Regions from separate parts of the Pseudomonas sp. NPDC090752 genome, predicted to be linked through region 1. Evidence: riboswitches for the same ligand, from Rfam matches in the RefSeq annotation. Region 1 holds a riboswitch; the other holds the start of a gene.
The links. Region 1 has a riboswitch for cobalamin ahead of ACZ6YA_RS21435 (ABC transporter substrate-binding protein). Riboswitches for the same ligand answer to the same signal wherever they lie in the genome.
Positions count from the first base shown of each region.

Region 2: another riboswitch for cobalamin. It lies ahead of ACZ6YA_RS13100 (CbtB domain-containing protein); the one in region 1 lies ahead of ACZ6YA_RS21435 (ABC transporter substrate-binding protein).

Region 1 covers NZ_JBVJLI010000018.1:87,661-102,961, forward strand. Annotated here, with positions in the region: gene ACZ6YA_RS21375 (hypothetical protein) at 1-714, opposite strand, end outside; gene ACZ6YA_RS21380 (TonB-dependent receptor) at 938-3,088, opposite strand; gene ACZ6YA_RS21385 (DUF2946 family protein) at 3,151-3,561, opposite strand; gene ACZ6YA_RS21390 (ParA family protein) at 3,639-4,415, opposite strand; gene ACZ6YA_RS21395 (UV damage endonuclease UvsE) at 4,530-5,543, opposite strand; gene ACZ6YA_RS21400 (hypothetical protein) at 5,607-6,086, opposite strand; gene ACZ6YA_RS21405 (GNAT family N-acetyltransferase) at 6,217-6,717, shown strand; gene ACZ6YA_RS21410 (hypothetical protein) at 6,823-7,125, shown strand; gene ACZ6YA_RS21415 (OprD family porin) at 7,252-8,589, opposite strand; gene ACZ6YA_RS21420 (pseudoazurin) at 8,586-9,020, opposite strand; gene ACZ6YA_RS21425 (ABC transporter ATP-binding protein) at 9,038-9,826, opposite strand; gene ACZ6YA_RS21430 (FecCD family ABC transporter permease) at 9,823-10,839, opposite strand; gene ACZ6YA_RS21435 (ABC transporter substrate-binding protein) at 10,839-11,849, opposite strand; cobalamin riboswitch at 11,960-12,156, opposite strand; gene ACZ6YA_RS21440 (acetyltransferase domain-containing protein) at 12,185-13,351, opposite strand; gene ACZ6YA_RS21445 (TonB-dependent receptor) at 13,557-15,301, opposite strand, start outside.
Region 2 covers NZ_JBVJLI010000008.1:80,959-96,259, reverse strand. Annotated here, with positions in the region: gene ACZ6YA_RS13135 (LTA synthase family protein) at 1-502, shown strand, start outside; gene ACZ6YA_RS13130 (sigma-54 dependent transcriptional regulator) at 537-1,862, opposite strand; gene ACZ6YA_RS13125 (hypothetical protein) at 2,208-2,474, shown strand; gene ACZ6YA_RS13120 (vWA domain-containing protein) at 2,589-3,221, opposite strand; gene ACZ6YA_RS13115 (ATP-binding protein) at 3,257-4,258, opposite strand; gene cobN (cobaltochelatase subunit CobN) at 4,260-8,021, opposite strand; gene cobW (cobalamin biosynthesis protein CobW) at 8,025-9,092, opposite strand; cobalamin riboswitch at 9,192-9,401, opposite strand; cobalamin riboswitch at 9,558-9,780, shown strand; gene ACZ6YA_RS13100 (CbtB domain-containing protein) at 9,888-10,073, shown strand; gene ACZ6YA_RS13095 (CbtA family protein) at 10,083-10,793, shown strand; gene ACZ6YA_RS13090 (cobalamin biosynthesis protein) at 10,793-11,203, shown strand; gene cobM (precorrin-4 C(11)-methyltransferase) at 11,226-11,978, shown strand; gene ACZ6YA_RS13080 (DUF1272 domain-containing protein) at 12,045-12,287, shown strand; gene ACZ6YA_RS13075 (response regulator) at 12,508-13,122, shown strand; gene ACZ6YA_RS13070 (transporter substrate-binding domain-containing protein) at 13,134-15,301, shown strand, end outside.

The DNA of each region.
Region 1 (15,301 bases):
GCCCGTCGCCAGGCCCTGCGCATCGACATTGAAGCCGGGCAGCTTGCTCAGGTCCAGTGCCATGCAGCGGCTATTCAATTGCGCTTGCAGGTTGCCATCGAGTTTGAAGGCATCTTTGCGCAGTGGATGTGGGTACAACTGCACCAGGCAGCCTTCGACCTTGCCTTGGGCGTTGGCCTGGTAATACAGCGATGCGGTGCCGATGCTGGTCACCGGCTGATCGCGCAGCAGGTGCTGCCAGAAAAAGTCGCGTTGAGCATACGCCTTGCGTCGCAGGGTGTCGGGCGCCTGCTCTGCGCGCGGTAGCACGATGTACAGCGGCGCGAGCACTTCCACGGTGCCGTCTGCTTCGCGAACTGCGGCGGGCGCTACGGGATAGATGGTTTTCCAGCATTGCGCTTCAACCATGCGGGTCAGGGCATTGATGTCCGTTGCCATGACACCGGCCGGTAGCGCCATCTGGTATTTGACTGGCGCGCGCACGGCCTTGCAGCTGGTTGGAGCAGATTGCTGGTCCAGTTTGACTTCGAGCAGCACCGCACCGATCTGCTCGCCCGTATCGGCTGTTGCCATGCTGTGTATAAGCGTTCGTTGCATGTCGTTGATGAAGGTTTGACGCGCTTGTTCATCCTCCTTCGCAACGGGCGCTGACTGGCAGCCGGCCAGGGCGATGAAAGCAGTGGCAAAGAGAGCGGGGGACAGCGATTTGAACACGTCGACTTCCTTGATAAGCTGTAGCCGGGGCTTCATGTACCGGCAGTTGTGATGAGCGCAGATTATCACTGAATGTGGCTTGGGATTTGGACGGTTAAAGGGTAGGGAATTTCTGTCGACTGTGCCGGCCTCTTCGCGGGGCAAGCTCGCTCCCACAAGTTTGCGAGCAACTCGGTATCCGTGGGAGCGGGCTTGCCCGCGAAAGGGCCGGCACAGTCAGCGATCAGAAGCGCATATCCACCGCTACCTCAAACGTCCTCGGCGCACCCATGTAGTACTGCAACCCATACGCCTGCTTGGCGTACACCTCGTCCGTCAGGTTGCGTACCCGCCCGGTGACTGTGGTGTGTTTGTCCAGTCGGTAGCGAGCGAAGGCGCCGAACAGGGCATAGGCCGGCGCCTTCAGTGTGTTGGCGTTATCCGCATACACCGACCCCACATAACGCCCGTCCACCCCCGCCGACCACGCCGGAGTAAAGCTGTAGGTCAGCCACAGGTTAGCGACATTGGCCGGCACATTAACCGGTGCATTGCCCTTACGCGACACCGATACGCCGTTGACCGCCTCATTGAACTCATCGTACTCGGCATCGACATAGGCATAGTTGGCCTCGGCCAACAGCTTAGAGGTGACCTGCATGCGCCCCGATAGCTCGATGCCGCGCGAGGTCTGCTGGCCGGCTTGCACCGTCAGGTTGGGGTTGTTCGAATCGCGCACGGCAAAGTCCTTGCGCACGATCTGGTACAGCGCCACGGTCGCTGCGCCGCGACCTTCGAGGAAGTCGAACTTGCTGCCGACTTCCCATTGCTCGCCTTTGGACAGGTCGAAGAGGCCAACGTTGGAGTAGGTCGCCGCGGCCAGCGAGCCGGCGGGCAAGTCGGCGGAGCTGCTGTATTGCGCGTAGAGGCTGGCTGACGAAGTCAACTCATAGGTCAGGCCGATGCGCCCCGACAGCGGTTCCCAGCGCCGTTGGAAATAGGCGGGGGAGGTGGGCGTGACGGCGCCGTAGTTGGTGACCTGCATGTCCAGGTAGTCGTAACGTAATGCCGTCAGAAGGGCCAGTCGATCGGTAAGCTGCAGACGGTTTTCGGCGAACACGGCGCGGTTGGTCACCTCATGGCGGCGCTGCTTGGTCAGGCCGGCGTTCACGCCCGGAATGTCGTCGAAGCTGCCGGGATCGAAGTGGTCAGGGTCGACCACATCGTTCCAGCTGCCCGAAGTCGGGTACAACGTCTGGCGCATGCGCGAATTGTCCAGGCCCAGCGACCACTGGCTGGCCAGGCCGAACAGCCGGTTGTCGTGGCGCAGTTCGATGCGGTCGCCCAGTACGTTCTGGTCGTGACGTTGCAGGTAGGGGCTGGCGCGCAGCACCTTGCCGTCGCTGGTGTAGCTGTAGCGCTCGACGTTGCGGTAATCGCGCTGAGCGTTGTAGTGGTAGAGGGTGTTCTGCACGCTGGTGCTGTCGCTGATCTGGTAGTCGAGGATCGAGCGCAACCAGCGCACGCGCTGCTCGTATCGACCGTCGGCGACGTTGTAGTTTTCGAAGCGGCGGCTGTTGTCGATCTTCATGGTGCTGCGCCCAGGCAGGATCGGCGAGCCCCAGTAGGGGCTGTCCTCGGTGTCTTCCTGGTACTCCAACGCCAGGGTGTGGGTGAAGCCTGGCGCCAGGTCGCTCAGCAGCGAGAACGCCAGGCTGTCGGTTTGGCGTTCATTGCGGTCGATGTAGCCGTTGCCCCGGCCGTGGCTGTAATCCAGGCGCATGAAGTGGCGAGCGTCGGCCGGATTACTGGCCAGGGCCTGGTTGATGCCGAAGGCCACTTCCGAATCGTCGAAGCTGCCATAGCGGATGCGCCCGTCGAGGATTTGCTGATCGCGGCTGGCGAGCTTGGTGATGTAGTTGATCGAGCCACCGACCGCGCCTGCGCCATGCAGGAACGAGGACGGCCCGCCAATCAGCTCGACCCGGTCCAGCACCCAGGCGTCGATCGGCCGGGTAGCGCTGCTGTAGCCAAGGTTGATGCCGTTGTATAGCTGGGTCACCTGGTTCTGGGTGAAGCCGCGGTAGCTGACGAAACCGCCATAGCCGGGGTTGGCCGAGGCGTTCACGCCGGTCATGGCGTTGATCACGTCCTGGCTGTCCTTGGCACCGCGTTCCTCGATGACGCGGCGGTCGGAAACGCTCACCGACGCGGGTGTTTCGCGGGCGGTCAGGCCCAAGCGCGAGCCGGTGCGGATCGGCTCGTCCAGCTGCACGCCAGAAGGCGCCTCGCGCTGGCCGTCGATGGTGGTGGCGGTGAGTTCAACGGCGGTGTCGTCCGCCCAGGCGTAAGTGCAGGCGCTCATCAGGAGCACCAGAGAGGTATTGCGGAGCATGTTGTTATGTCTTCCACGCAAAGGTCATGGCTGACCACGCGCACGCAGGCAGGCGCGCCGGGTCAGGCGAAATGATCGGCAGCTGCGGGGAAGGCGACGGGGGAGGCGCGGGGGTTGAGGGCAGGGCGTTGATAACGTGGGGGCGGTTGCGCCCAGCTGCGCACGACGATCGGTGAGGTGGCAATGGTGTTCGAGGTAGCGAAGGACCAGCCGCCGCTGCTGAGCGGCACCGCCAGGCCGAACGATGAACACACTGGGCAGTCGAGCTGGGCCATGTGCTGGTCGCCGCCGGCGCCATCCAGGTCGATGGCCACACCGTGCTCACTGTTGATCGAGCAAAAACCACCTTCCAAGCCGGCCAGGCGCAGGCCGCCCATCTGGCCATGATGCAAACCGCACAGCAACAGGCTGAACAGGACGCTGGCATAGAGCGTCCAGGCAGTCAGCGAGCGAGTGTGCCGGGTGATTTTCATGCCGGCGAATCTATCACCCGGATGAACGGTAGGGTAGTCGCGCTCGGCCTACGTGCAGCGCGACAGGTTGTCGCAGGTCAGGCGGCGCGTTCCAGCGCATCCAGCAGGTTGACGAACTCCAGGGCCAGTTTGTGCTTTGGCGCCAGGTGCACCAAGGGCACCGACGCCTGGTGCGATTCGCGCATCTTGATCGAGCTGCTCAGGTACACCGGCAGCACCGGCATGCCCTCGGCGCGCAACTGATCGACCAGGGTCTGGTGCAACGCAGTGCGTCCGGCGAACTGGTTCACCACTACACCTTCCACCTGCAGCGCCGGGTTATGGTCCTGGCGCAGCTCCTCGACCTCGGCCATCACACAGTGCAGCGCCTGGCGCGAGAAGCTGTCGCAGTCGTACGGGATCAGCAGGCGTTGCGCGGCCACCAGTGCGCTGAAAGTGTAGAAATTGAGCGCAGGCGGGGTATCGATATAGATCCGCTCGTAGTCCTCGCCCAGCTCCACCAGCAGCTTGCGCAGCTTGTTGATCTTGAACTTGCTCTCCAGCTTGCTCTGCAGGTCGCTGAGGTCGGGGCTGGCGGTGATCAGGTGCAGGTTGCTGTAGCGGGTTTCGGTGATGGCCACGCGGTGCTTCTTGCCCGAGGCGGTAACCGGCGACAAGGTCTGGCGGAAGAAATCGGCGATGCCGGCGGGGATGGCGTCGTGGGTCAGGCCGGTGAGGTAGTAGGTGGCATTGGCCTGGGGATCGAGGTCGACCAGCAGCGTGCGATAGCCCTCGGCGGCACTGGCTGCGGCCAGGTTGCACGCGATGCTCGATTTGCCGACGCCACCTTTCTGATTGAAAACCACACGACGCATGAGACGCTCATCCATGAAGAAGGGAAATGTCAGGTTGGGGTCAATCCTATGACCGAAAGACGACAGTTTTATGACAAGGCTTGTTACAAACTGCTTTCTAGCCCTCTAGCACGGCTATTTGATGTAGCGCTCGTAAAAATTTAGCGTGGCGAGGTTCTTGTCCTTGGCCTCGAACATGATGTCGAAGCGGTCGCTGAACTGTAGCGCATAGCGGTTGGTCCAGTCGTTCCACATCTGTGCGCTGTGCGCGTACAGGTCGCGCTTGTTCACTTTTTCCAGCAGGGCGGGGATGGTCAGCTTGGCTTCGGCATCGAAACCCAGGGTCTGAAGATGCTCAGGGGGCTGCGAGTAATGCATGGTCGGGCGTACATCGCGCCAACTGTCGATGACCCTGTCGACGCGAGGGTCGTTCGGATCAATGTAGTCGCTTTCGTGGATCCAGCAATGGTGGATATCCAGCACTACCGGCGCCAGGTCTGCCAACGACAGGCAGTCATCGACGCCGTAGGTCTTTTCGTCGTTTTCGAACGTGATCACATTGCGCGCCACTTGCGAAAGCCTTGGCCACACGTGGCGAATGCCTGGCGCGCCCAGGCGCCCGGCGATGTGGATATTGCACTTGAAGTCCTGGAAGCGTTGGCCGAACCCCATCATGCGGATCATGTCGGCGTGGTACTCGAACTCGGCCAGGCTGTTTTCCACCACGTCAGGACGGTCTGAACCGAGCACGCAGTACTGACCGGGATGCATGGACAGGCGGATGTCCGTGTTGCGGGCGAAATCACCTATGGCCGAAAAGCCTTTGATCATCAGCGCCTGGAATTCGCTGTCTTGGTAGACAGGCGCAACGCTGGGGTGGCTGTACAGCGGCAGCAGGTCGCTGCTCAGGCGCACCATGCGCAGCATGGCGGGAAGCTCGGCAACATACCCCAGCAGACGTAACTGGGCATCGAGGTTGTGCTGTACCAACTCGAAGAGCTTGGCGCGGGCCGCTTCCGAGCTTGCCCCGGACAACCAGCGCAGCGTCGTGGTACGCGGGTTGAACGTACGCTCGATGGTTTCCAGCGCCTTGATCGACAGGCTGCGGTGCGGGTGGCGGTACATGCAGGCAAAGCCCAGGCGGGGCATGGTGGTCTCCGGGAGCGGGTATGAGCGTTGGACTGCGCATGCAACCGAACGATCAATCAAACGTCAGGATCCGGCGCTTTCCAGTACGTTCAGCTCGTCTTCCACCTGTTGCAGACGTTGCTTGGCCAACGCCTGGGCCTTTTCATCGCGCGCGGTCTCGCGCATCAGCCGGGTGAGTTTTTCACTCAAGCGTTGCCCGTCTTCGGTCTCTTCCAGTGCCTTGGCCTTGGCCGGGTCGCGGGTGACCTCGACGATGGTGGCGAACTCGGTGTCGCTGAAGTTCTTCTCGCTATAGAGCTTGAACAGGTCCTGGCGCTGGTCCTCGACCGTGAGGTGCTTGCGCAGGACGCCACGGATGGTGTCTTCGGCCAGTTGTGGGTGAGTGCGGGTGAGCAGCGATGCCATGCGTTCGATGTTGTGCTCGTAGGCTTCCTGCAACGGCAGGTTGGCCAGGATCTGCTCTTCGCGGCTGGGCTTCTGGTCGCAGGCGGTGAGGGCGGCGGTGAACAGCAGGGGCAGCAGCAACTTCGGGATGCGGGGCATGGGGTGGCCTTGGGCGCGCGATTCAGGTGGGGATTATAGCGAGGTCGGGCCGATGCCCGCGAGCCATACCAGCACTAAGAAATGTGCTGTAGGGTAGGGGCACCTTTGCCTACGCCATGCTGACAGCCCCATGCCGAACTGGATCATCCAATCGCCCCGCCGTGAGGCCGTGGCCGAAGTCGTAGACTTCGTCGACAGCGCCCGCCGTGCGCTTTTCCCCTTGCTCGCCAACTCGCCGTTGCCCAAAGACCTGAGCCATTTCGAGGCAACCTATCTGGATGGCGAAGGGCACTTTCTCGAAGCCCGTGATCAAGGCCGATTAGTCGCTGCCATCGGTTACCTGCCGTACGACCATCGCTTTTGCCAACTCGATTACCACGGCAAGCGTGTAGTCGAAATCGTGCGCCTGTTCGTGCTTCCCGAATACCGCCGCCACGGCTTGGCCGCTGCACTGTTTGCAGCGTTGCGTGAACATGCCGTGGGGGCCGGCACCGAATGCCTGTACCTACACACGCACCCTTTTCTGCCTGGGGCGATCCGGTTTTGGGAACGGCAGGGGTTCGTGGTGACCGATATTGAAGATGATCCTGTGTGGCGCACTACGCACATGGAGCAGTGGCCGGTGGCGTAGGAATTTTCCAGTTGTTCAGCCGCTAGCCTGGACACCCTGTTCATTTCCAACAGCCGACCATTTCCTTACCTTCGGGTCTTTGGCGATGACGAAGAAGGAATCCACATGGCCCATCTTGCACTGTACAAACTGCAACTGCTCGATGAGTTCGAGTGCCGAACCGACAGCTGGAGCTTCGGCGATTTTGAACGGCGATTAAGCGAGTTATGGCCCAAGTCGTCCTACCACGATGCCAAGGGCATCATCAATGCGGCGCACCACGAGCGCAAGTGGCCGAGGACGGTGAAGCGGTATCTGCTGACCAACTATCAGGAGCATAGGAATGTCAGTTCGGAATTCAACGATACCTTTGCTGATGTGGTGGCGGCGATGAGTGATCAGGAACGGCGGGAGTGGGGGGTGGCTTAGTACTTAAGTGCCTGGCCTGAATTGAGCTGTAGGAGCGGCTTCAGCCGCGAAGCTGGCGACACGGTGGATGGCACCGGCTTCGCCGGTGTTCGCGGCTGAAGCCGCTCCCACAGGTTTTATTTAGCTTCAAAAACCGCCCGTCAACGGCCACTCCACCGCCAACCGGATCTGATCCCCATCCAGCTCCGCCTGCGCCGTATCCCCGCGATGCACGTTATGCCTGATCGAGAACGTGGTCCCCTTGGCCTTGCCGCTCTGCACCACATACCGCGCCTCAAGGTCCCGCTCCCAATGCTTGCCATCCTTGCCATACCCCAGGTACGCATACCCACCAGTGGGGTCCACATGCGTCCCATCAATATCGAACCCGCGCACATACAACGCCGTCAGGTTCAGCCCCGGCACGCCATACGCGCCCATGTTCAAGTCATACCGCGCCTGCCAGGACTTCTCGTTCGGCGCATTGAAGTCGGACATCTGCACGGCGTTGGCAATAAAGATCGCGCCACGCGTCACGTAGTCGAACGGGGTGTTGCCATCCACCTGCTGCCAGCCGAGGCTGAAACTGTGCGGGCCTTGGCTGTAACGCGATACCAGGCTCCAGGTGGTGTTGTCGATACGCCCGGACAGGGCCTTGCCAGTGTCGGTGGTGCGGTACAGGTTGAGGTCCAGGCTCAGGCTGCGGCGGTCGTCCAGGGCGTGGGTGATCGTGCTGCCGAGGTAGTGCTGGTTCCAGGTGTCCTCGTAGCGGGAGGAGTACAGGCTGCCACTGAAGGCGGCGCTGGGGTTCCACACCACGCCGGCGAGGTCGAAGGTGGTGCCCTGGCGGCCGTTGGAGTAGTTCACCACGAAGCCCTGGTCGTGGCTCGACGCGTTGCGGTCTGTGCTTTCGTTGAAGTGCCCGGCCACCAGCTTGACCTTGTCGATTTCGTTGCTGGTGAGGAAGAACCCCGTCGCTGTTTCAGGTAGCAGGCGGCTATCGGACGAACTGAACACCGGTGTTTTTACCCGCTGTTCACCATAAGACAGCACGGTGTTGGACAGGCGCAGCTTCAACGCCGCGCCACCGCGGCTGTATTCGTTCTTCGGATGACCGTCGTTATCCACCCCGAGCAAACGGGCCTTGCCGGCACGACCGCCACCACTGTCGAGCTGTACGCCAAGATAGGCGTGGGCATCCACGCCCACTCCGATCGGCCCCTGGGTGAAGCCGGACTGGAAAGTACCCATCAGGCCGTAGGCCCATTCCTCCGCCAGGCCATTGCGTTCGCTGCGCGGTTTGTAGGCATTGCGCGCAGCGCTGTTGCGCCCACCGTGTTTGTAGTCACGTTGGTCGAACACCGTGCGGTTGAGGATGCTCCAGGTGCTGTCTTCGAGCAGGCCATTGCTTTGCGACTGCGCCGACTCGGCCATCGCCAAGGGGGCGAGGCTCAGCAGCGGCAGGGCCAGCAGCAGACGACTCATTGCCCGGCCTCCAGTTGCTGCAGTTGCGCCGCGAAGCGCGCTTGCGCCCGTGCCGGCAACGCTGAAGGTAGTGCGGTCGAACCGGTTTCGCCCACCTGGATCAGCATCACCATGCCCATCGCCAGGTGCGGAATGCACTGGATGCCGTACAGCCCTGGCACCGTGAAGGTGTGCTCGTACGGCTGGTTCAGTTTGCTCTTGAACACCTCGGCGCCGTTTGGCAGCAACCCAGGCACGCTGGCCGCGTTGTGGCCGCTCTGGGTCGGCACGAAGCGCACGGTATCGCCCGCTGCGATGCGCAAGTGATCCGGTTCGTAGACCATGGCGCCCGCCGTGCCGCGGTTGAGCATCTTCACTTCATGCACTTCGGCCAGGGCGGCAAAGGGCAGCAGGGCGCTGGCGAGCAGCAGGGCGGTGGAGCGCAACAGCATGACGGGAACTTCCTGGTTCAAGGGGCGCGAAAGCGCAGGATGCGCGCGCCGTCGAAGGGGTCGGTGAGGTAGCGGGCGTGCACGCCGAAGGTGCTCAGCAGGCGTTCGGGAGTGAGGACTTCCAGCGGCTTGCCGAGCGCAACCAGGCGGCCTTGATCGAGCACCGCCACGCGGTCGCAGGTGAGCGCCTGGTTCAGGTCGTGCAAGGCCACCAGGGTGGTCACCGGCAGCGCCTGCACCTGCTGCAGCAGGCTCAGCTGGTGCTGGATATCGAGGTGGTTGGTCGGCTCGTCCAGCAGCAGCACTTGTGGGCGCTGGGCCAAGGCACGGGCGATGTGTACGCGTTGGCGTTCACCGCCGGACAGCGAACCCCAGATGCGCGTGCGCAGGTGCGCGGCATCGAGGTCGGCCAGGGCCTGCTCGACGATGGCGTGGTCGTCTTTGGAAAACGGTGCCAGGGCCGACAACCACGGCGTGCGGCCGAGGGCTACGGCGTCGAATACGCTGATCGCGTCGAGGGTGTCGGCCTGTTGTTCGACCAATGCCAAGGCTTGGGCGATACGTCGGCGTGGCAGGCGTGCGAGAGGTTCGCCGAGCAGCTGCACGTTGCCGCTATGCGGCGTGCGCAACCCGGCCAGAAGTTTCAGCAGCGAGGATTTGCCCGAGCCGTTAGGCCCGACGATGCCGAGGGTTTCGCCTGTGATGACCATCAGGTCGATACCGCGCAGCACAGGGTTGCCCGACAGTTGCAGGCTTAGCCCCTGGCAGGCCAGCGGGGCAACGTGCAGGGTTGTCATGGCTGTCATGCGCGCCCCCTGCGGCTAACCAGAATTAGCGCGAACACGGGGGCGCCGATCAATGCCGTGACGACACCGACGGGAATCACCTGCCCGGGGATCAGCGTGCGCGACAGCATGTCGGCAGCGATCAGGAACAACGCACCGCCCAGGGCACTGGCCGGCAGCAGGCGGCTATGGGCGGGCCCCAACAACAGACGCAAGGCATGTGGAATGACCAGCCCGACGAAACCAATGGCGCCGACGATGGACACCATCACCGCCGTCACCAACGCCGCACAGCTGATCAGCAGCAACTGGCTGCGGCGCACCGGGATGCCCAACGATGCCGCCGAATCGGCGCCGAAGGTGAAGGCGTCCAGCGTACGGCGGTGCCACAGGCACACCGCCAGCCCGAACAGCGCCACCGCCACTGCCAGCCACACCGACGGCCAACGCACGCCGCTGAGGTTGCCCAGCAGCCAGAACAGAATGCCGCGCGCCTGCTCGGCGGTGGCCGACTTGGTGATGAGGAAGGCGGTCAGGGCGTTGAACAGTTGCGAACCGGCGATGCCTGCCAGGATTACCTGGGCGTTGTTGCTGCTCGGGCCGGCCGCGCGGGCCAGCACCAGCACCAGACCGAAAGCCGCCAGGGCACCGACGAAGGCGCCGCCAGACATGCTCAACGCCGCGCTACCCAAGCCCAGCAGGCCGACCAGCACGGCGCCGGTCGAGGCCCCGGCCGAGAGGCCCAGCAAGTAAGGTTCCGCCAGTGGATTGCGCAGCAGCGCCTGCAGGATCACCCCGCAGGTCGCCAGCCCCGCGCCGCAGGCCGCGGCGACCAAGGTGCGGGTCAGGCGGTAGTTCCAGATGATGCCAGCGTCGATCGGGTCGACCGGGTAACCGGCCTGCCAAAGGTGATTGGCCAGTACCTGGAAAACCACGCGCAGCGACACCGTGGTTTCGCCAATCGCGGTGCCTGCCAGCAAGGCGGCGAGCAGGGCGACCAGGGCCAGGGCGGTGCAGGGCAGCAGTCGCTTCATCACTGGGCCGCTTTACCGCTGGCGAAGGCCGTCGACAGGGTCTGCAGGCCACGGAACAGGCGGATGCCGGCCTGCATGGCGTCGGCGTCGAGGATGATGATGCGGTTGTTCTTCACCGCATCCATGTGCTGGGTGACCGGGTCGCTGTGGAGGAATTCGAGCTTCTTCTGGTAGTCGTCGGCCGGGAAGCGGCGGCGGTCCATGCGGGCGATGATCAGCCAGGTCGGGTTGGCCTTGGCGAGGGTTTCCCAACCCACGGTCGGCCATTCTTCGGTGGACTTGACCACATTGCGCACGCCCAGGGTACGCAGCATGAAGTCGGCGACACCCTGCTGGCCGGCGACGTAGGGGTCGATGTCCAGGTCGGCGCTGGAGAACCAGAACAGCGCTGAGGTATTGCTCAGGTCCTTGCCGGCCAATTGCTGCTTGGCAGCGTCCAGGCGGGCTTCGAGATCGGCGTTCAGCGCGGCGCCACGGTCCTGTACGTCGAAGATTTCAGCCAGCTGGCTGACGCTTTTATAGATGCTGTCGACCTGGAAGGCCTGCAGGCGCGTGCCGTCGGCACCGACCAGGTTGTCCTTGCCTTCGCAATCCGAGGGCAGCAGGTAGGTGGGGATCTTCAGTTCGGTGAATTGTTCGCGGGTCGCAACCACGCCCTGGGCGCCGACCATCCATTCGAACTGCACGGCCACCAACTGCGGACGCTTGCCGACCACCGCTTCGAAGCTTGGGTCGTTGTCGGCCAGGCGCGGCACCTTGTCGTTCAGTGCCTTGTACTCGGGCAGCACGTTGTTGAACCACAATGACGTGCCGGCCAGCTTTTCGCCCAGGCCCAACGCATAGAGCATCTCGGTACCGGCCTGGCCGATGGTCACCGCACGCTCGGGGGCGTGGGCGAAGGTTTGCGGCGCGCCGCAGTTGTCCACGGTCAGCGGGTAGTGGGTGGCGGCGGCCTGGGCCACACCGGTGAGGCTCAGGCCGGCGAGCAAGGTGAAGAAACGAGGCAGCATGCGGGGCGATCTCCTATCGGACAGTTCACGGAAGAACGCACGGACAGGCATCGCCGAGCCCCTGCAGGGCGCAGGGGCAACACTGATGGCCAATCCCGGACACCCCGCCGGTTGGTGAATGTTGGCCGGCAGGTCTCCTGACTGGTGCGTCGTCGTCCGGCTCCAGCCTTCCCGGATCAGTCATCCAGTGGCATCGATGGAGCGAACTCGGCACTTACAGTTGCGGGGGCAGTTCCCTTTGGCGCGCCTGGGCGGCCTGGGATTCCCTATTATTTCCGTGGTGGAAACCGGCGGCCCGCATGGTAGACCATCAGGCGCCGGGTGAAAACGCTAAATCAGAAGTACTTGAGCCAGGTAATGTCGCGACGGCGCGCCTTGAGCCGGGCGAACCATTGCACCGGCAGGTACAGCGCCAGCGCCAGCAGCACCGCGCTCAGCCATACCGCGCCGATACCATCGAAGCCGAAGTAGTCACCGTGATTCAGACCGAACAGGGCGACGCTGGCCAGGTACAGCAGTTTCAGTACGTACAGGTGCAGCAGGTAGAAGAACATCGGCGCCGCGCCAAACACCGCCAGGGCGCTGATCCAGCGTGCCTGCCCGGCGCGTTCGAAGGCCCGCAGCAACAGCAGGCCGCAGCTCAGGGTCAGGGTAAGGAACAGCAGTGAAGGCGGGTATTTGGTGATGTTGAAGAAGCTCATCAGCGTCTGCGTGAAGGTTGGGTAGCCGCTCCACGGCGCCTCGCCATAGCCGTTGAGCATGCGCAGTACGACGAAGCCCAGCAGGGCGATCACGCCCCCCAGCAGCAGTCGATTCTGGCGTTTCTGCGCATCTGTGCCGCGGGCAAACCATGGGCCAAGGCCATAGCCCAGGGCAATGACGCCGATCCAAGGCAATACCGGGTAGGAAGTACGCAGGCGCAGGCTATCGGAAAACTCCAGCCAGCCACGGTCATGCAGGATCGCCCACGGCACATGCATGGCCGACTCCACGCCGAAGTGCAGGCCATCGAGCAAATTGTGGCCAGCGATGATCGCGGCACCAACGGCCAGCAGGGCAGGGCGTGGCAACCACACCAGCAGTGACAGGGCGATCATGCTCACGCCGATGGCCCAGATCACTTGCAGGTAGATCACGCTGGGCGGCAGCTGGAAGGTCCAGGCGAAATTGACCAGGGTGAACTCCAGCACCACCAGGAACAGGCCGCGCTTGAACAGGAACGCCGAGACATCGCTGCGGCCCTGGTACTTCTCGCCGTACAGCCAGGCCGACAGGCCGGTCAGCAGCACGAACACCGGTGCGCACAGGTGGGCCAGGGTGCGGCTGGCGAACAGTGTCGGGTCGGTGGCGTCGATGGTCATCGGGTCGCTGACCTGGCGGTGCAGGAAGAACGTCTCGCGAACGTGATCGAGCAGCATGAACAGGATCACCAGGCCGCGCAAGGCGTCGATGCTCTGCAGGCGCTGGGTGAGCAGGGTGGGGGTGGCGGCGGCGCTTGTCATGGAAGAGGGTCGCAGGCAGGAATGAATGTCAAATGAAACGTTATCTTATAACTATTTCATTTGAGTATGAAAGTTGTTTTTGTGTTGTTCATATTGGCCCTTTCGCGGGCAAGCCCGCTCCCACAGGATCTCCACTGTCTCGCGTTCAGTGATGAACCTGTGGGAGCGGGCTTGCCCGCGAAGAGGCCGGTAAAGGCAACCTACATCAGAAGCTGTAATCCACCGTCGCAAAATAGGACCGCGGCACGCCCATGATCCACTGCGTACCGCTGAAGGCCGACGCCACATACTCCCGGTCAAACAGGTTGTTCACCTGCAACCCCATGCGCACATCCGGCAATACCTGCCAACCGATACTGGCATCGACTACGGTATACCCCGGCGCACGCTGGGTGTTGGCGGTGTTGGCATAACGCTCGTCCACATAGCGCGCGCCAATGCCAGCCTCGACCTGCTGGCCGAAGCCCTTGCTCAGCCACAGGTTGGCTGTACGCCGTGGCACGTTGGCTGGGCGGTTGCCGGCGCGGTCCTGGGGCACGCCGCCGACCAACTCGTCGAAGTCGTCATACTTGGCACGCACCAGCGAAGCATTGGCTGAGACCTGCCACTGTTGCGGCAAGGCCAGTTCCAGAGTCGCCTCCAGGCCATCGGAAGTCTGCTGTCCAGCCTGCTGTTTCTCGTGGGTCAGCGGGTCGTCCACCAGCAGCTTCTTCTTGACGATATGGAAGGCGGCCAGCGTCCACTCGCCGCGACCGTCCCAGAAGCGCTGCTTGAGGCCCAGCTCAGTCTGCTTCGACTCGGTCAGGTCGTAGTTCATCTGCGTCGGGCTGAGGCTGACCAGGTTGTTCACCCCGTCCTCGCTGGTGGAATACTGGCCGTACAGCGACAGGTTGTCGGTGGCTGCGAACACCAGCCCGGCGCGCCAGTTGCCGCCGTTCAGGCTGCGGTCGCTGCGGGTGTCGTTGATGAGGTTGTCGCGGTCGATGTGGTTCTGGTCGCGCCGCACGCCGGTCACCAGCGACAGGCGTTCGGTCAGCTGCAGGCGGTTTTCGGCGAACAGGGCGAAGGTGTGGGTAGTGGACAGGGTTTGCGGGCGTGTCGGCGAGTCGCTGTGGAAATACCCGGGTGCCGGCTGCCACGGGTCGATGTAGTCGCCGCCAACATCGTTGTATGGCGAGTTGCTGTCGACGTTGAAACGCACCTTGTTGTACTCGGCGCCGACCACGGTCTTGCTCGCCAGGCCGAACAGCGAATGGTCGAAGGTGAAGGTCTGGCGGTCGCCGATCTGCTCCTGGTTGTGCTTGATTTCCAGGTAACTCTGGCGCAGCAGCTGCTCGCGGTCGGCGTCCCAGCTGTAGTCCTCGGCGTTGCGCCAGTGACGGCGGCTCTTGATGTAGTAGAGCTGGTTGCTGGTGCTGAGTTGGTCGTTGATCGTCCAGTCGGTGGTGAAGCGGGTCCACTCGTCATGGTAGCGCTGCACATCGTTTTGAATGTTGTAGTTCTTCTTGCGCAGGCTGCTGCGGTAATGGCCATCGATCAGTGGCGTGCCATAGTAATTGGCCGGCTCGGCATCGCCGCGCTCGTGGGCCAGGGTGAAGCTGAGGTCGTCGCTGGCGTCGAAACGCAGTGCGGCGCTCAGGGCCAGGCTGCGCGAGTCGGTGCGGTCGACCCAGCCGTTGCCGGCCTGCTGGTTGAGGGTGAGGCGATAGCTCAGGCGTTCGCTGAGGCTGCCGCCGCTGTCCAGGCCCAGTTGCTGGCGGTCCCAGGAGCCGTAGCCCAGGCGCAGGTGGTTGCGGATGTCGCCGCTGAAGGGCTTTTTCGGGATCACGTTGATCACCGCACCGGTGGCGCCTTCGCCATACAGCACCGAAGCCGGGCCGCGGATCACATCGATGCGCTCGACCATCCACGGGTCGACCGGGAAGGTCTGGGTGCCGGCACCGGTATACA
Region 2 (15,301 bases), on a different contig from region 1:
CGGTGACCGCAGCCTCGGCCCACAGCTCACGGCCCTCGCCGGTGTGCTTGACCAATCACTTCTGCAAACCCCGCTGAACCTGCGATACCAGTTCGGCGGTCCCTCTGCCATCCAGCTGCAGGCACAGATACGTGATGACTGGGCCGATAACCTGATTGGCGCGCAGTACATGGAGATGCCCGAAGGCACACGCACGCGGGTACGGGTCAAGGTACGCGCACTCGATCCGCAACACGCCGCCTATATCCAGCTCAAGGCCAAGGAACGGGAACAGGACGTGCCGCTGGGGTTGCCCGAGGAGATCCGAGTGACCACCGAAGAGCCGCTGGAAATGGAGTTCGGCTTCGATAACCCGACGGTACGCAAGGCGTTTTCCTTCCACTTGCTGGGATATGGCGGCGGCGAGGTGGAGGTCAGTGATTTCAGCGTCATAACGGCGTTGCCGGATGAGGAGGAAACCGTTGAGCCATTGTCGGACGGGCACATTGCCCAGTCGAGCTGACCAATGGCCGGTGCCGCCTCTGCTCGGGGCGGTTTCAGCGAATCTGGTGCTTGTGCAGCAGCCGGTAGAAGGTAGGCCGCGACACCCCAAGCACTTTCGCGGCAATGCTCATGTTGTTACTGTGGCGATCGAGCACGTCACATAACGCCTGGCGCTCGGCACGGTGCTTGTAGTCTTCCAGTGTTCCCAAGGGCTGCTCCTCCTGCTCCAGCACGTGCAGCCCTAAATCCTGAGCCTCGATCTGCCTGCCTTCGGCCAATACCAACCCACGGCGCACCCGGTTGGCCAGTTCACGCACATTGCCCGGCCAACTGTGACGGCCCATCGCGGCCAAGGCATGGTCACTGAACGTGCGTGGCCGGCGGCCTGTCTCCAGGCTGTAGAAATGCGAGAAATGGTTGGCCAGCATCGACAGGTCGCCATGCCGGTCACGCAGCGGCGCCGTCACCACCTGCAACACGTTGAGCCGGTAATACAAATCCTCTCGAAAGCGCCCCTGCTCTATGGCGCGCTCAAGGTCCACGTGGGTCGCAGCAAGGACCCGCACATCGACCGGGATAGGCTGGCTGCCGCCGACCCGTTCTATATGCTTTTCCTGGAGAAAACGCAGCAAGTTTGCTTGCAACTCCAGTGGCAAATCGCCAATTTCGTCCAAGAACAGCGTACCGCCATGGGCCGCTTCGATACGTCCAATCTTGCGCTGATGCGCACCGGTAAACGCCCCCTTCTCATGCCCGAACAACTCGGACTGTATCAAATGCTCAGGGATCGCCCCGCAATTGATGGCGATGAACGGCATTTCTTTGCGCTGCGACTGCCGATGCAGTGTACGTGCGACCAACTCCTTGCCAGTGCCGCTTTCACCGCGGATCAACACCGGCGATTCAGTGGGCGCCAATTTTCCCAGCAGCTTGCGCAATTCAAGAATCGGCCGACTGTCACCCAGCAATTCGTCTTCCAGGCCATCGATCGGCACTGCCCCTTTACCCCGCAGGCGCGCCATGCCAAATGCCCGTCCGAGCGTGACCATCACACGGGAAACGTCGAACGGCAGTGTATGAAAATCGAAGAACCACTCGCAGACGAAGTCACCGACATTCTGCATCCGCAATTGCTCGCCATTAAGCACCGCGATCCATTCGGTATTGCTGCGTTTGATCATGTCCTTGACTGCATCTGGATGGCGCAGGTGCGACTCCTGCAAGCGCAGCAAGCCAATATCGCAGCGATGCTCCAAGGCCAGGTCCAGGCTACAGCTGTGAACATTCCACCCGGCACTTTCGAGGCCAGGCAGCAGACGGTGGCAATCGTCGCAGGGATCGACGATGAGCAAGCGGCGAAGAGAGGCGCTTTCGTGCATGACCGTTCCTTGGCGCCAAATTGTGGTTTTTTACGTGAAAACAGTAAGTTGCGGCGCCTGTTTAACAGTAGCAACGAACATGGCGGCGCCCACTACCGTCTGTCTGCCCAATTCTTTCGCATCAGGCCGGGTCGGGAATTTTTCAAATTAATCAGCGTCACAGGCGGCGCAGTGCAATAAAAAAAATCATGCCGCCGCAAAATATTTACAAAAACTGTGTGACTCCGCCCCCAACTTGGAGCATCAGTACGAATAACCCCGCGCTGCAGATCGCGATACCCTGAAGCGACGTTGCAGTAATGCGGACTTGAATGTCGATGTTTGGGACCATAGAGAGACCGAACCATGAATGCCCCGCTCCGTGTCAACGAAGCCTTGCTGATCGCCGATCATGCCTTCGAACCCTTCCAGTGCGTCGCCTGGGATGCGCCCAACGGTACCGGTGAGCTGAGCCTGGCGGTGATCGACCGGACCAGCACCCGTATCGGCAGCAAGCAGGTGTCCTCGCATATCTATTCCGACCCGGCGCAATGGGCCAGTTTGATCGAGGAAGTGCGTGCCGAACTGTGTCAGAAAGGCTATGACCTGCAACCTTGGTCGATGCCCAAGTAATATCAATGGTTGCCTGCAAGTGCGTGCCGAGCACGCACCTTTGCAACTTCTCCAATGCCCTTTAGGCAACTTTTCAATTGCGACATAGTGTCGCGGCAGCCCTCGTGAAGTGGCTTAGTCCTTTATCCTGAATTGCTCAAGATGCTGGTAATCGGCTAGTAACTCTGCGGCCAATTGCCGCGACCGGCCCAGCCGAACTGGCGCCAATTCCATGTCTACCAATACCGTCGCGCAGGGCATGGGCTGCACGGCACGCCAACGCTGCAATCGGCCATCGGTAAACACCAGGCAACGCTGCAATTCCTGAGGGTGGGCCTTTTGTCGCGTCTGCAACCAACGCCGGGCTTGCTCCAGGGCAGCAATCAACGGAGTGCCGCCTCCGGCACCCAAGGCGTGTAGCCAAGGCTGCAGCGAGGCTGAGGCTTTCAAGCCATGACGCTGCCACTGAGGCGCGCCCCCACTGGCGGTCAGCAGCGCCAGTCGAGCGCGCTGTCGATAGGCCTGATCGAACAACTCGGCCAATAACCCTTTGCTCTGTGCCAGCGCCTGGTGGCGCCTGGTGGACGCTGACGCATCGACAATGATCAGCCACAATTCGCCAGCCTGAGCCCGGCGCTGCTGCCAGCAAAGGTCCTGGCGCAGGCGCGGGCGCCCGTTGAGCAGGGTCGCAAGCCACGCCACCCGCCCCGTTTGCGCCGCGCGCGCGCGTCCACGGCTGGCGCCAGGCACATTGCCGACTCGGGGCATGGCATCCGCCACCTTGCTGCCGGGTGGGCGGATGCTCAGGGCTTTTTTGCCCAGTTCGGCACCTCGCGCCGGGCGCCGCTGGCTACTGGCTGTGCAGGCAGCGCGCCCCAATCGCCCTGCCCGCCCTGGTCCGGCGCATCCATTCCGCCTGCCTGAGGTGGCGGCGAGGGCGGTTCGATTGCTGGCGACTCCCGGCGGCGATGGCGTAGGGCGAACTCCGCCACCGCATCGACATCGCCCTCTTCGATGGCCTCGCCGCCGCGCCAGGCGCAGTGGGCACGGGCGGCACGCAACCAGACCAGGTCGGCACGCAGGCCATCGACCCCGGCTGCAAAGCAGCGCTCGGTAATCCAGGCCAGGGCCTGGTCGTCCAAGGCGATTGCCGCCAGGGTCTGGCGTGCCGCCTGGCAGCGCTCACGCAACTGCGCCTGGGCCTGGGCCCATTGCTCGCAGAAGGCCTGCGGGTCGGTGTCGAAGGCCAGACGACGACGAATGATCTGCTGACGCGCGGCGGGTGCCGGCAATCCTTCGAGCACCACGTTCAGGCCGAAGCGGTCGAGCAGTTGTGGGCGTAATTCGCCTTCTTCAGGGTTCATGGTGCCGATCAAAACGAAGCGCGCACTGTGCCGATGGGAAATACCGTCCCGCTCGATGCGGTTGGTGCCGCTGGCAGCGACGTCCAGCAACAGATCGACCAATGTGTCGGGCAGCAGGTTGACCTCATCGACATACAGCACGCCACCATCGGCCTGGGCCAGCACGCCCGGTGAAAACTGCGCCTTGCCTTGCCCCAGCGCGGCATCGAGGTCGAGCGTGCCGACCAGACGTTCTTCGCTGGCGCCAAGTGGCAACGTCACGAACGGCCCTTCGCCGAGCAGGTCAGCTAGGCCGCGGGCCAGGGTACTTTTGGCCATGCCACGCGGCCCCTCGATCAGGACGCCGCCGATCTTCGGGTCGATGGCGGTCAGGCACAAGGCCAGCTTGAGGTCTTCGGCGCCGACCACGGCCGCCAGCGGAAATTGTACGGGTTCACTCATTTCAAGCCTGTTCCTCGCCGTCGAGCAATTGCTCTTCCAGGGCTTCGCGGTATTCACCGGGGGCTTCCCAGAGGCCGCGCTGCTGGGCCTCCAGCAGGCGCTCGGTGAGGTCACGCAGGGCCTCGGGATTGTGCTCGCGCATGAAAGTGCGGGTCGCCGGGTCGAGCACGTAGGCATCGGCCAGCGACTGGTAATGATGGTCGTCGATCAGGTGCGTGGTCGCGTCGAAGGCGAACAGGTTGTCGACGGTCGCCGCCAGTTCGAACGCTCCTTTATAGCCATGTCGCTTGGCACCGTCGATCCACTTGGGGTTCAGGGCGCGCGCGCGGATGACGCGGTTCAGTTCCTCCTTGAGGGTGCGGATGCGCGGCCGGTCTGCCTGACTGTGGTCGCCGTGGTAACTGGCCACTGCGCTGCCCGACAAGGTCTCGGAAGCGGCCAGCATGCCCCCCTGGAACTGGTAATAGTCATTGGAGTCGAGCAAGTCGTGCTCATGGTTGTCTTGATTCTGCAGAACCGCCTGCATTTGACCCAGGCGCCGAGCGAACTGAGCCCGCGCGGGTGTGCCTTCGTCGCTGGCGCCATAGGCATAGCCGCCATGATTGAGGTACACCTCGGCCAGGTCGTCACGGCTGTGCCACAGGCGGCCATCAATGGCATTCTGCACCCCGGCACCGTATGCGCCCGGCTTGGCGCCGAATACACGCCAACCGGCCTGGCGTGCAGCCTGCTCAGCCTCCACGCCTTGCGCCTGCAAGGCTTCACGTTCGCTGCGCACCCGCGCGGCCAGGGGGTTGGCATCATCCGGTTCGTCCAGCGCCGCTACCGCCTGAACGGCCGCATCGAACAGGCGAATCAGGTTGCCGAAGGCATCGCGGAAAAAGCCCGATACTCTTAAGGTTACATCCACCCGAGGGCGATCGAGCACGCTCAACGGCAGGATCTCGAAGTCATCGACGCGCTGGCTGCCGGTGGCCCACACCGGCCGCACGCCCATCAGCGCCATGGCCTGGGCGATGTCATCGCCACCTGTGCGCATTGTCGCGGTGCCCCATACCGAGAGACCGAGTTGGCGCAAGTGATCTCCGTGGTCCTGGAGATGGCGCTCAAGGATCAGGTTGGCCGAAGCGAAACCCAGGCGCCAGGCCGTGGTGGTGGGCAGGTTGCGTACATCGACGGTATAGAAGTTGCGGCCGGTGGGCAGCACATCCAGGCGTCCACGGCTAGGTGCACCGCTGGGGCCGGCCGGCACGAAGCGCCCGGCCAGGGCTGCAAGCAGTCCATTGATTTCAGCCGCCCCGCAAGCGTCAAGATTGGGCGCAACTTGGTCCAATAAGGCTTGCATTACCTCGTGTACTGGCTGCCAGTGAGTCTCGACGGGCAATTGAAGGCTACCGTTCAGCGCTTGCTCGATAACCTGCAGCGCCAATAGCTCAAGGCGCTCGCGGGTGTCACCGCAGGTGCGCCATGCTGATTCGCTGATGGCTTGCAGCAGCGCTGGGCGCGGGCCAGCCCAATTTTGCCCGAGATCGCAGTCCAACGGGTCGAAGCCCAGCACCAGGGCCTTGGCGAGCGTGCGCAGCACGCTGGCATTGCCGCCCCGGCCATCGCCGCGCTCTACTCGCAGCAGTGCCAGCAACGTGTCGATCCGCAGACGTGCCTGCGGGGACTCGCCAAATACATGCAAACCGTCTCGAATCTGCGATTCCTTGAGGTCGCACAGGTAGGTATCCAGGCGCGGCAGCCACACGTCGGCATCATCCAACTGGCCTTCCAGCTGCAGTTCTCGGTCGATGTGGTTGGCCTTCACCAAGTCAAGAATGTCGCCCTGCAGTTCTCGGGCGCGCCGTGGGTCGAGCATCTGCGCTTCGTAGAATTCGTCGGCCAGTTGCTCTAGATGGCGCAGTGGCCCGTAGGTTTCGGCACGGGTCAGCGGCGGCATCAGGTGGTCGATGATCACCGCTTGGGTGCGGCGCTTGGCCTGGGCACCCTCGCCCGGGTCGTTGACGATGAAGGGATAGATATTCGGCAGCGGGCCCAGCAGCGCATCAGGCCAGCATTGGGCAGACAGGCCGACGCCCTTGCCGGGCAGCCACTCCAGGTTGCCGTGCTTGCCGACATGGATGACCGCATCGGCAGCGAAGGCATGGCGCAGCCAGAAATGGAACGCCAGGTAGCCGTGCGGCGGCACCAGGTCCGGGTCGTGGTAGACGGCACTGGGGTCGACCTGATAGCCACGCGCCGGCTGGATACCGACGAAGGTCAGGCCAAAACGCAGGCCAGCGACCATTAGACGGCCGCTGCGGTACATCGGGTCCTGCTCGGGCGGGCCCCAACGTTCCAGCACGGCCTGGCGGTTAGCTTCGGGCAGGCGGTCGAAGGCAGCCTGATAATCCGCCAGGCTCAGGCTTTGCGCGCAAGGGCGCTGGTCGAGGTGTTCAAGATCGTTGGTGACACCGCCAAGCAACTGGTGGATCAGTTGCGTGCCGCTGCTTGGCAGTTCGGCCAGCGGGTAGCCTTCAGCTTGCAGGGCTTTGAGGATGTTCAGGGCCGCTGCAGGCGTATCCAGCCCGACGCCGTTGCCGATGCGTCCATCACGGGTCGGGTAGTTGGCCAGCACCAACGCCACGCGTTTCTGCCCATTGGGCAGGCGTGCCAATTCGACCCAGCGCCGCGCCAGTTCGGCGACGAAGTCCATACGCTCGGGGTGGGCGCGGTAGCAGACCACATCGGACTGGCTGCGCTCGCTGCGCCAGGCCATGTCCTTGAAACTCACCGGGCGGGTGATGATGCGCCCGTCCAGTTCAGGCAAGGCAATGTGCATCGCCAGGTCGCGGGCGCCCAGGCCCTGCTCGCTAGCCTCCCAGCCGGGTTGGTTGTCCTGCGCGCAGATCGCCTGCAGCACCGGTATGTCGCGCCGGAACGGTCGCAGGTTGGGGCGTTCCGGGCTGGACAGGGCAAAGCCTGTGGTGTTGATCAGCACCTCGGCGCCCACTTCGTCCAGCCAAGTTTCAACCTGCTCAAGGCAGGTGCTTTCCTTGAGGCTGGCGACGGCGATCGGCAGCGGGTTGAGCCCGGCGGCCAGGAGCCGTTCGCAGAAAATATCGATGAACGCGGTGTTGGCCGCCTGCAGGTGCGAGCGATAGAACAGCAACGGCGCCACCGGATGTTCCGGGTGCCATTGGGCGTACCAGTCCTCCAGGGCGGCAGCGGGTATGTGCGGGTGGTAGATCGAGGTGCGTGGCAATGGCTGCGGCGCATCCCAACTGTAATCACGGCCCAGCCACTGATTGGCCAGGCACTTGAACAGGTTGACCGCGTTGGCCTTGCCGCCTTGGCGCAAGTAATGCCACAGGCGCTCGGCCGGCTCGCCAGTGACCGTGCCAAGGCCGGTCAGCTCGGGGTCGGGCCGGTCGTCACCCGGCACCAGGATCAACTGCACCCCGCGCGAGGCCAGTTCGACCAATTGCTCGACCCCATAGCGCCAGTAACCGACGCCGCCGTGCAACGACACCAGGATCACCTTGGCATGGCGCAGTACCTCGTCGATGTACAGGTCGACCGAGGCATGGTTCTGCACTTGCATGGGGTTGGCCAGGCGCAGGCTGGGGTAGTCATCCGGCAGTTGCTCGGCAGTTTCAGCGAGCAATGCAAGGTGCGAATCGCCGCTGCAGAGGATCACCAGTTCGGCGGGCGTCTGGCCGAGGTCGGCGATGCTGTCGTCCGGCACGAAACCGCCGGGCTGGGTCCGCAGCAGGTGCATGGGTCAGGCGCCCAGGGCTTGGCGCAGGCGCGCTTCCAATTGCACGGCATCCAGGTCCTGGCCGATCAGCACCAGGCGCGTGATGCGCGGCTCGTCGCTACGCCAGGCGCGGTCGAAGTGCTTGTCGAAGCGGGTGCCCACGCCCTGTACCAGCAGGCGCATCGGTTTGCCGGGGATGGCCGCGAAGCCCTTGGCGCGCAGGATCCCGAACTCCACCACCAACTGCGTCAGCGCATCGAGCAACAGGGCTTCGTCGGCCTCAGGCAGGTCAATGGAGATGGAATCGAAGGCGTCATGGTCGTGGTCGTCATGATCGTCGCCGTCGTGGTGCGAATCATGGTGAGTACGGCGGCCATCGATGTGCGCCTCCGACTCCGCGCCCACGCCCAGCAGCACTTCGAGCGGCAAGCGCCCGCTGCTGGCTTCGATCACCTTGACCGCAGGCGGCAGTTCTTCGGCAACCTCAGCGCGCACTTTGGCCAGGCCCTCGGCGTCGATCAGGTCGGCTTTGTTCAGCACCACCAGGTCGGCGCTGGCCAGCTGATCGGCAAACAGCTCATGCAGGGGCGATTCATGGTCCAGGTTGGGGTCGAGTTTGCGCTGGGCGTCGACCTGGTCCGGATAGGCGGCGAAGGTGCCGGCGGCTACGGCCGGGCTGTCAACGACGGTAATGACCGCATCAACCGTGCAAGCGTTACGGATTTCCGGCCACTGGAAGGCTTGCACCAGCGGCTTGGGCAGGGCCAGGCCGCTGGTTTCGATGAGGATGTGATCGAGGTCGCCGCGGCGCGCCACCAGCTCGCGCATTACCGGGAAGAACTCTTCCTGAACGGTGCAGCACAGGCAGCCGTTGGCCAACTCATAGACCCGGCCGCTGGCCTCTTCCTCGGTGCAGCCGATGCTGCACTGTTTGAGGATTTCGCCGTCGATGCCGAGCTCACCGAATTCGTTGACGATGACCGCGATGCGGCGGCCCTGGGCGTTGTCCAACATATGCCGGAGCAAGGTGGTCTTGCCCGAGCCGAGGAAGCCGGTGACGATGGTGACGGGGAGCTTGGCCAGTGTTTTCATGTCGCGTTGCCCTTGGCAGGATGGCGCGGGCATGCGGGACGAAAGCCGCGGGCCAGGTGGCCGGGCTCGTTCGCCACCGGATCACCCCGCCCGGTTGAAAGTCGAAAACGTCACGAGGCAGGTCTCCTGGCTTGCACCGTTGCGCCCCCTCATTGAACAGGGGCTGGCGGGATGACGCCTTCCCGCGCCAGGGCGCAGTGGCTGTGTCGATCCGTTTCGGTGCTTACAGTTGCGGGGGCAGCCGCGGCTTGTACCGCGTTCCCGTCTTAGCTTCGGCGTGGCCGAAGAACCTCGAAGCGGCAAGGCTACGCGGGGGGTGGTGGCTGGTCAACTCATGGCTTGAGATTTGTGCTGCCCCTGAGATCGAGCGCCGCGCGGGCGGCGCTCGATCTCAAGAGCAACATAAAACTCAAGCGAACACTACACACCACCTCACCAATTGACGCAAACCCTCCCCCGTGCTCTCCTTACACCTCGCGTTCAGGTGCCCCCACGGGGGTGAAACGGGAAACCGGTGCGTCGCAAGCCCTCACCAGGGCGCGACAAACCCGGTGCTGCCCCCGCAACGGTAAGCGAGTGAAACGTCTGGACCACTGTGCCACGCAGTACGGCATGGGAAGGTGACGCTTTACCAGGAGCCCTGCTCCTCCTCGCAAGCCCGGAGACCGGCCTGGCGTTCATGAACACCCCGCGGTGGGCGGGCGCTGTCGCATTCCCCTGGGCCATTCAAGCCCGGGGTTGTCGCGCTCGCCTGTGCCCCGTTGCCCATACAAAAGCAAAGCAGAGGAACGCGTCATGCCCATCACCAGCACCAAGCACGCTATCGCCACTCCCGTCACCCTCAGCCAGCGCGTGGTCATCGCCGCCGCCGCCAGCCTGCTGGGCCTGTGCCTGGTCTACTTCGCCGGTTTTTCGCACCTCGAAGCCGTGCACAATGCCGCGCACGACACCCGCCACAGCGCCGCCTTCCCCTGCCACTGAGACCGCCCCATGATCAAGCGCATTGCCCGCACCGCCGGGTTCAGCGGCCTGCTTGCAGCCTTGCTGCTCACCCTGCTGCAAAGTTTCTGGGTGGCTCCGCTGATTCTGCAGGCGGAAACCTACGAGTCGGCGGCGCCTGCCGTCGAGCAGCACAGCCATGACGGTGAAGCAGCCGTTGCCCATGAACATGCAGCCGGGCATGAACACAGCGAAGAGGCCTGGTCGCCGGAAGACGGCTGGCAGCGCATCCTCTCCACCACCGGTGGCAACCTGGTCGTCGCCGTCGGCTTTGCGCTGATTCTCGCGGCCCTGTACAGCCTGCGCGAGCCCAACCGAGTCAGCACTGGCGCGCTCTGGGGCCTGGCCGGCTTCGCCGTGTTCTGCCTGGCGCCCACTCTGGGACTGCCGCCTGAGCTGCCCGGCACTGCCGCCGCCGACCTCGGCCTGCGTCAGAGCTGGTGGATCGGTACCGCTGCCAGCACCGCCATCGGCCTGGCGCTGCTGGTGTTTGCCCGGCACTGGCTGCTCAAGGCGCTCGGCGTGGCATTGCTGGTGATGCCCCATGTCATTGGCGCACCACAGCCCGATGTCCACGCAAGCCTGGCCCCTGAAGCCCTGGAAACTCAGTTCAAGATCGCTTCGTGGCTGACCAATGCCGCCTTCTGGCTGGCCCTGGGACTGCTCAGTGCCTGGTTGTATCGCCGCTCAAGCCAGGCCTGATGGCCAGCGAACAGCCGCAGGTGGCGCTGTACGCCGGCTTCGGTTGCCGCCGAGGCTGCCCGGCGGATGCGCTCGACGCCCTGCTGCGCCAAGCGCTGGACCGCCATGGTCTGGCGCTGTCTGCGTTGCAGGGCATCGCCAGCATCGCCTTGAAAGCCGACGAGCGTGGCCTGCAACAACTTGCCAAACGCCTCAACCTGCCGTTGGTTATATTCGAGGCCAACCAGCTGCAGGCGTTCGAGCCCCTGCTCAGCCACCGCTCCGCGAAAGCCTTCGCCCACAGTGGCTGCTGGGGCGTTGCGGAGAGCACAGCGCTGGCCTTGGCGCATCTTGATCACGGCCGTGTCACGCTTCGGGTGACACGGCAGACGCTCGGCACTGCCACCCTCGCCCTCGCCTGCGGCGATTAATCGCAACATCCAAGGATTTCTCATGACGGTCTACTTCATTGGTGCCGGCCCCGGTGACCCCGAACTGATAACGGTCAAGGGGCAACGGCTGATTCGTCAATGCCCAGTGATCATATACGCCGGCTCCCTGGTACCCGCCGCCGTACTCGAAGGCCATCAGGCCGAAACGCTCATCAACAGTGCCGAACTGCACCTGGAACAAATCATCGACGCCATGCGCTCAGCGCATGCAAAAGGCCAGGACGTGGCCCGCGTACACAGTGGCGACCCCAGTCTGTATGGGGCTATCGGCGAGCAGATCCACCACCTGCGCGAACAGGGTATCGATTACCAGATCATCCCCGGGGTCACGGCCACCGCCGCCAGCGCCGCCTTGCTGGGCTGCGAGCTGACCCTGCCGGAAGTAGCGCAGACCGTCATCCTCACGCGTTACGGCGACAGCTCGCCGATGCCAGCCGGGGAGCAACTGGGCGACCTTGCCCGGCATGGCAGCACCTTGGCCATCCACCTAGGTGTCAAGCACCTGGCACGGATCGTCGACGAACTATTGCCCCATTACGGCAGCGGCTGCCCTGTGGCCGTGGTGCACCGCGCGACCTGGCCGGACCAGGACTGGGTGCGCGGCACCCTCGGCGATATCGTCGAACAGGTTGGCGCCAAAGGCTTTCGTCGCACGGCACTGATCCTCGTCGGGCACGTGCTGGGTGACGCGCCGTTCACCGCCTCTGCCTTGTATCGCGCCGGACATTCGCACCTCTATCGGCCAGGCGACTAACCGTTGCCAAGCAGCCAATGGCCGGAGCAGACTCCAGGTTCCTAACCACGGACTGGAGTCATGCCCATGCTGGCGCTACGCCCTAATTGCGAATGCTGCAATGTCGATCTGCCGGGCGATAGCCCTGATGCGCTGATCTGCTCGTTCGAATGCACCTTCTGCCGCCGTTGTGCCGACACTCACTTCCATGGTCGCTGCCCCAACTGCTCCGGCCAGTTGCTTGCTCGCCCCCCCCGCGTCGGCCAGTCCTTGAGTAACAATCCTGCTTCGACCCAGCGCGTCCTGAAACCCCACGCTGGCTGTAAGTAACCAATCATTGCAAGTGACGTCGAATTCAACCCGAAGATGCCTGTTTTCAGGCATTTTTGTAGGATTTTTCGACAACGCCAACCTCATTAGTCAACGGATCTATACTCGCCATTACCAAGGCGTCGGAATGGACGTATCGTGCTGCGCTGCAGAAAGATCTTGCAGACGTATTCCTGATTAGCCCAGGGAAACGGCCCACATTCCGACAGGAGTTATCCTCATGACAACCGTGCTGATCGTCGATGACCACTCAACCGTTCGATTTGCCGTACGCATGCTGCTTGAGCGCGAGCGCTTTCAAGTCATAGGTGAAGTCGACAACGGCAGCGAAGTGGCGCAGGTAGCACGCAAGCTGCAACCCGACGTCGTGGTCCTGGACATCGGCCTTCCTGGTCTCGACGGGATGGAGGTGATCAAACGCCTGCAGCAGCTCGAGCATTCGCCCAAGATCATGGTACTGACCGGCCAGGCCACCGACTTGTATGTACGCCGCTGCCTGGATGCCGGTATTGGCGCATTCGTGACCAAGAGCGAAGACCTCGACGCCGTCGTCTTTGCGCTCAAGGCCCTGGTCAAGGGCTATTCCACCTTCCCGCAGATGGCAGTCAACAGCAATACGCTGGACAGTGAGCCGACACGCCTGGGCAGCCTGTCCAACCGTGAGATGGAAGTGCTGAGACGGCTGTCCAACGGCGAAAACAACAAGCACATCGGCAGTCAGATGAACCTGAGCGCCAAGACCATCAGTACTTACCGGGGCCGGATCATGGACAAGCTCAAGACGGAGTCACTGGTCGAGATGGTGGATCTGGCCAAGCGCAACAACGTCAACTGAGCGCAATCATCATGAAGCGCACGTTGGTTGGCCTGCTACTGGCTATCAGCCTGGCCTGCTGCCCAGCCGCAACGCTGGCTGATGCCGAGCCGCGCCAGTTACTGGCGAGGGCCATCAGCGCTACGTCACCGTTACAGCTGGACGCTCAGGACCGCCAGTGGCTGCAGCAGCGCAAGGTTCTGCTACTGGGTAGCTCACGGCCCGACTATCCACCGTTCGAAATCAACATCAGCCCGAATGATTATGAAGGCTTGAGCGCCGACTACGCCGGGCTGATCGCCGAGCAGTTGGGCGTGCCGATCGAGGTCAGGCGCTTTGCCAGCCGCCATGAAGCGATCGCCGCCCTGCGTGAGGGCACTATCGACTTGCTGGGCAGCTCCAACGCTTTCGAGGCCGCGGATGCCCAGCTCAGCCTTAGCCTGCCCTATGCCGACGACATGCCAGTCATCGTCACCCGCGAAGGCCGTACGCTGAAACACAACAGGGACCTGGCGGGCCTGCGACTGGCCATGGTCGATCACTACCTGCCCGGCGAGACCGTTCGCAGTCTCTACCCCAGCGCGCAGTTGAGTTTCTACCGTTCCACCCTGGCGGGCCTTGCAGCCGTCGAACTGGGCGAGGCCGACGCTTATCTGGGCGACGCGATCAGCACCGACTTCCTGATCGGCAAAAGCTACCAGGGCATGGTCAAGATCGACCATTTCTGCCAGGTGCCGGCCGCGAGCTTTTCCTTTGCCCTGGCCGGTGACAACCCACGCTTGCGACGCTTGATCGATACCGCCCTGGCGAGAATCAACGAAAGCGAACGGTTGAGCATCCTGCGCCGCTGGACCAGTGGCAACACCAGCCTGCTGCTCGAGCGCCACCTCTCTGCACTGACTGTTGAAGAACAGGCCTGGATAGACAGCCATCCAACCGTTAGCGTACTGGTCGACACTGCGCTCGCGCCCTTGACGTTCAACGATAACCAGCAGCGTGCCAGCGGTATAACCATCGACCTGCTCAAGCAAATCACCCTACGTACCGGCCTGCAGTTCAACCTTACCGAACGCAACGCGGTCCAGACCATGGTCGAGCAGGTGGCACACAGCGAAGCGCAAATGATCGGGGCCTTGGGCTACGGCACCGAGCGCGCCGAACAGCTGCGCTATACCCGTCCCTATCTGGTCAGTCCCAGAGTACTGGTCACGCGCAGCCAGGCCGCCTGGCCTTTGCAGGCCAGAGGCCTGGATGGACAGCGCATAGCCCTGCTGCGTGGGTCGCCGTTGCGAGCCGACGTGCAACGCCAATACCCGCAAGCCACAGTGGTCGAAGTGAACAACCCGCTGGGGTTAATGGAAGCCGTGGCCAACGGCGACGCGGATGTCGCCTACAGCAGCCACATCAACGCGGCGTACTACATCAACCATGTCTTCAAGGACAAATTGCGCATTGCCAGCGTGCTAGGGGACGACCCGGCGATCGCCGCGTTCGCTGTCGCTCCCGACCAGCCGCAACTGCAGGCCATTCTTGACAAGGCCCTGCTGAGCATTCCGCCGGAAGAGCTCGACCAGCTGATCAATCGCTGGCGCAACAGCACCGTGGTCAGTGACAGCCCATGGCGCAATTACCGCACGCTGGCGCTGCAAGTGCTGGTGCTGTCTGCATTGCTACTGGCCGGCGTGGTGTTTTGGAACAGCTACCTGCGCAAGCTGATCCACCAACGCACCGAAGCCCAGCGCGCACTGCAGGCGCAGTTGGCGCTCAGCCGCGGCTTGCTTGAACAATTGCGCCAGGCCAAGGACGATGCCGAGCAAGCCAGCCAGACCAAGAGTACGTTTCTGGCGACCATGAGCCACGAGATCCGTACCCCCATGAATGCAGTCATTGGCTTGCTCGAAATGGCGCTCGAAGATAGCCGAGCCGGACGTTGCGATGCCTTGGCGCTGCAGACTGCGCACAATTCGGCCGTCGGCCTGCTAGCGCTGATCGGCGATATTCTGGATATCTCACGCGTGGAGTCTGGTCACATGACCCTGCAACCGGTGGCCACCGACCTGGTCGAGTTGGTCCGCACCACCCTCAGGGTGTTCGAGGGCAATGCCCGAACCAAAGGACTGAAACTGCAGGACGAGCTGCCAAAAGGCCCGGTATGGATGCTGGTGGACCCCACGCGGCTCAAACAGATCCTCTCCAACTT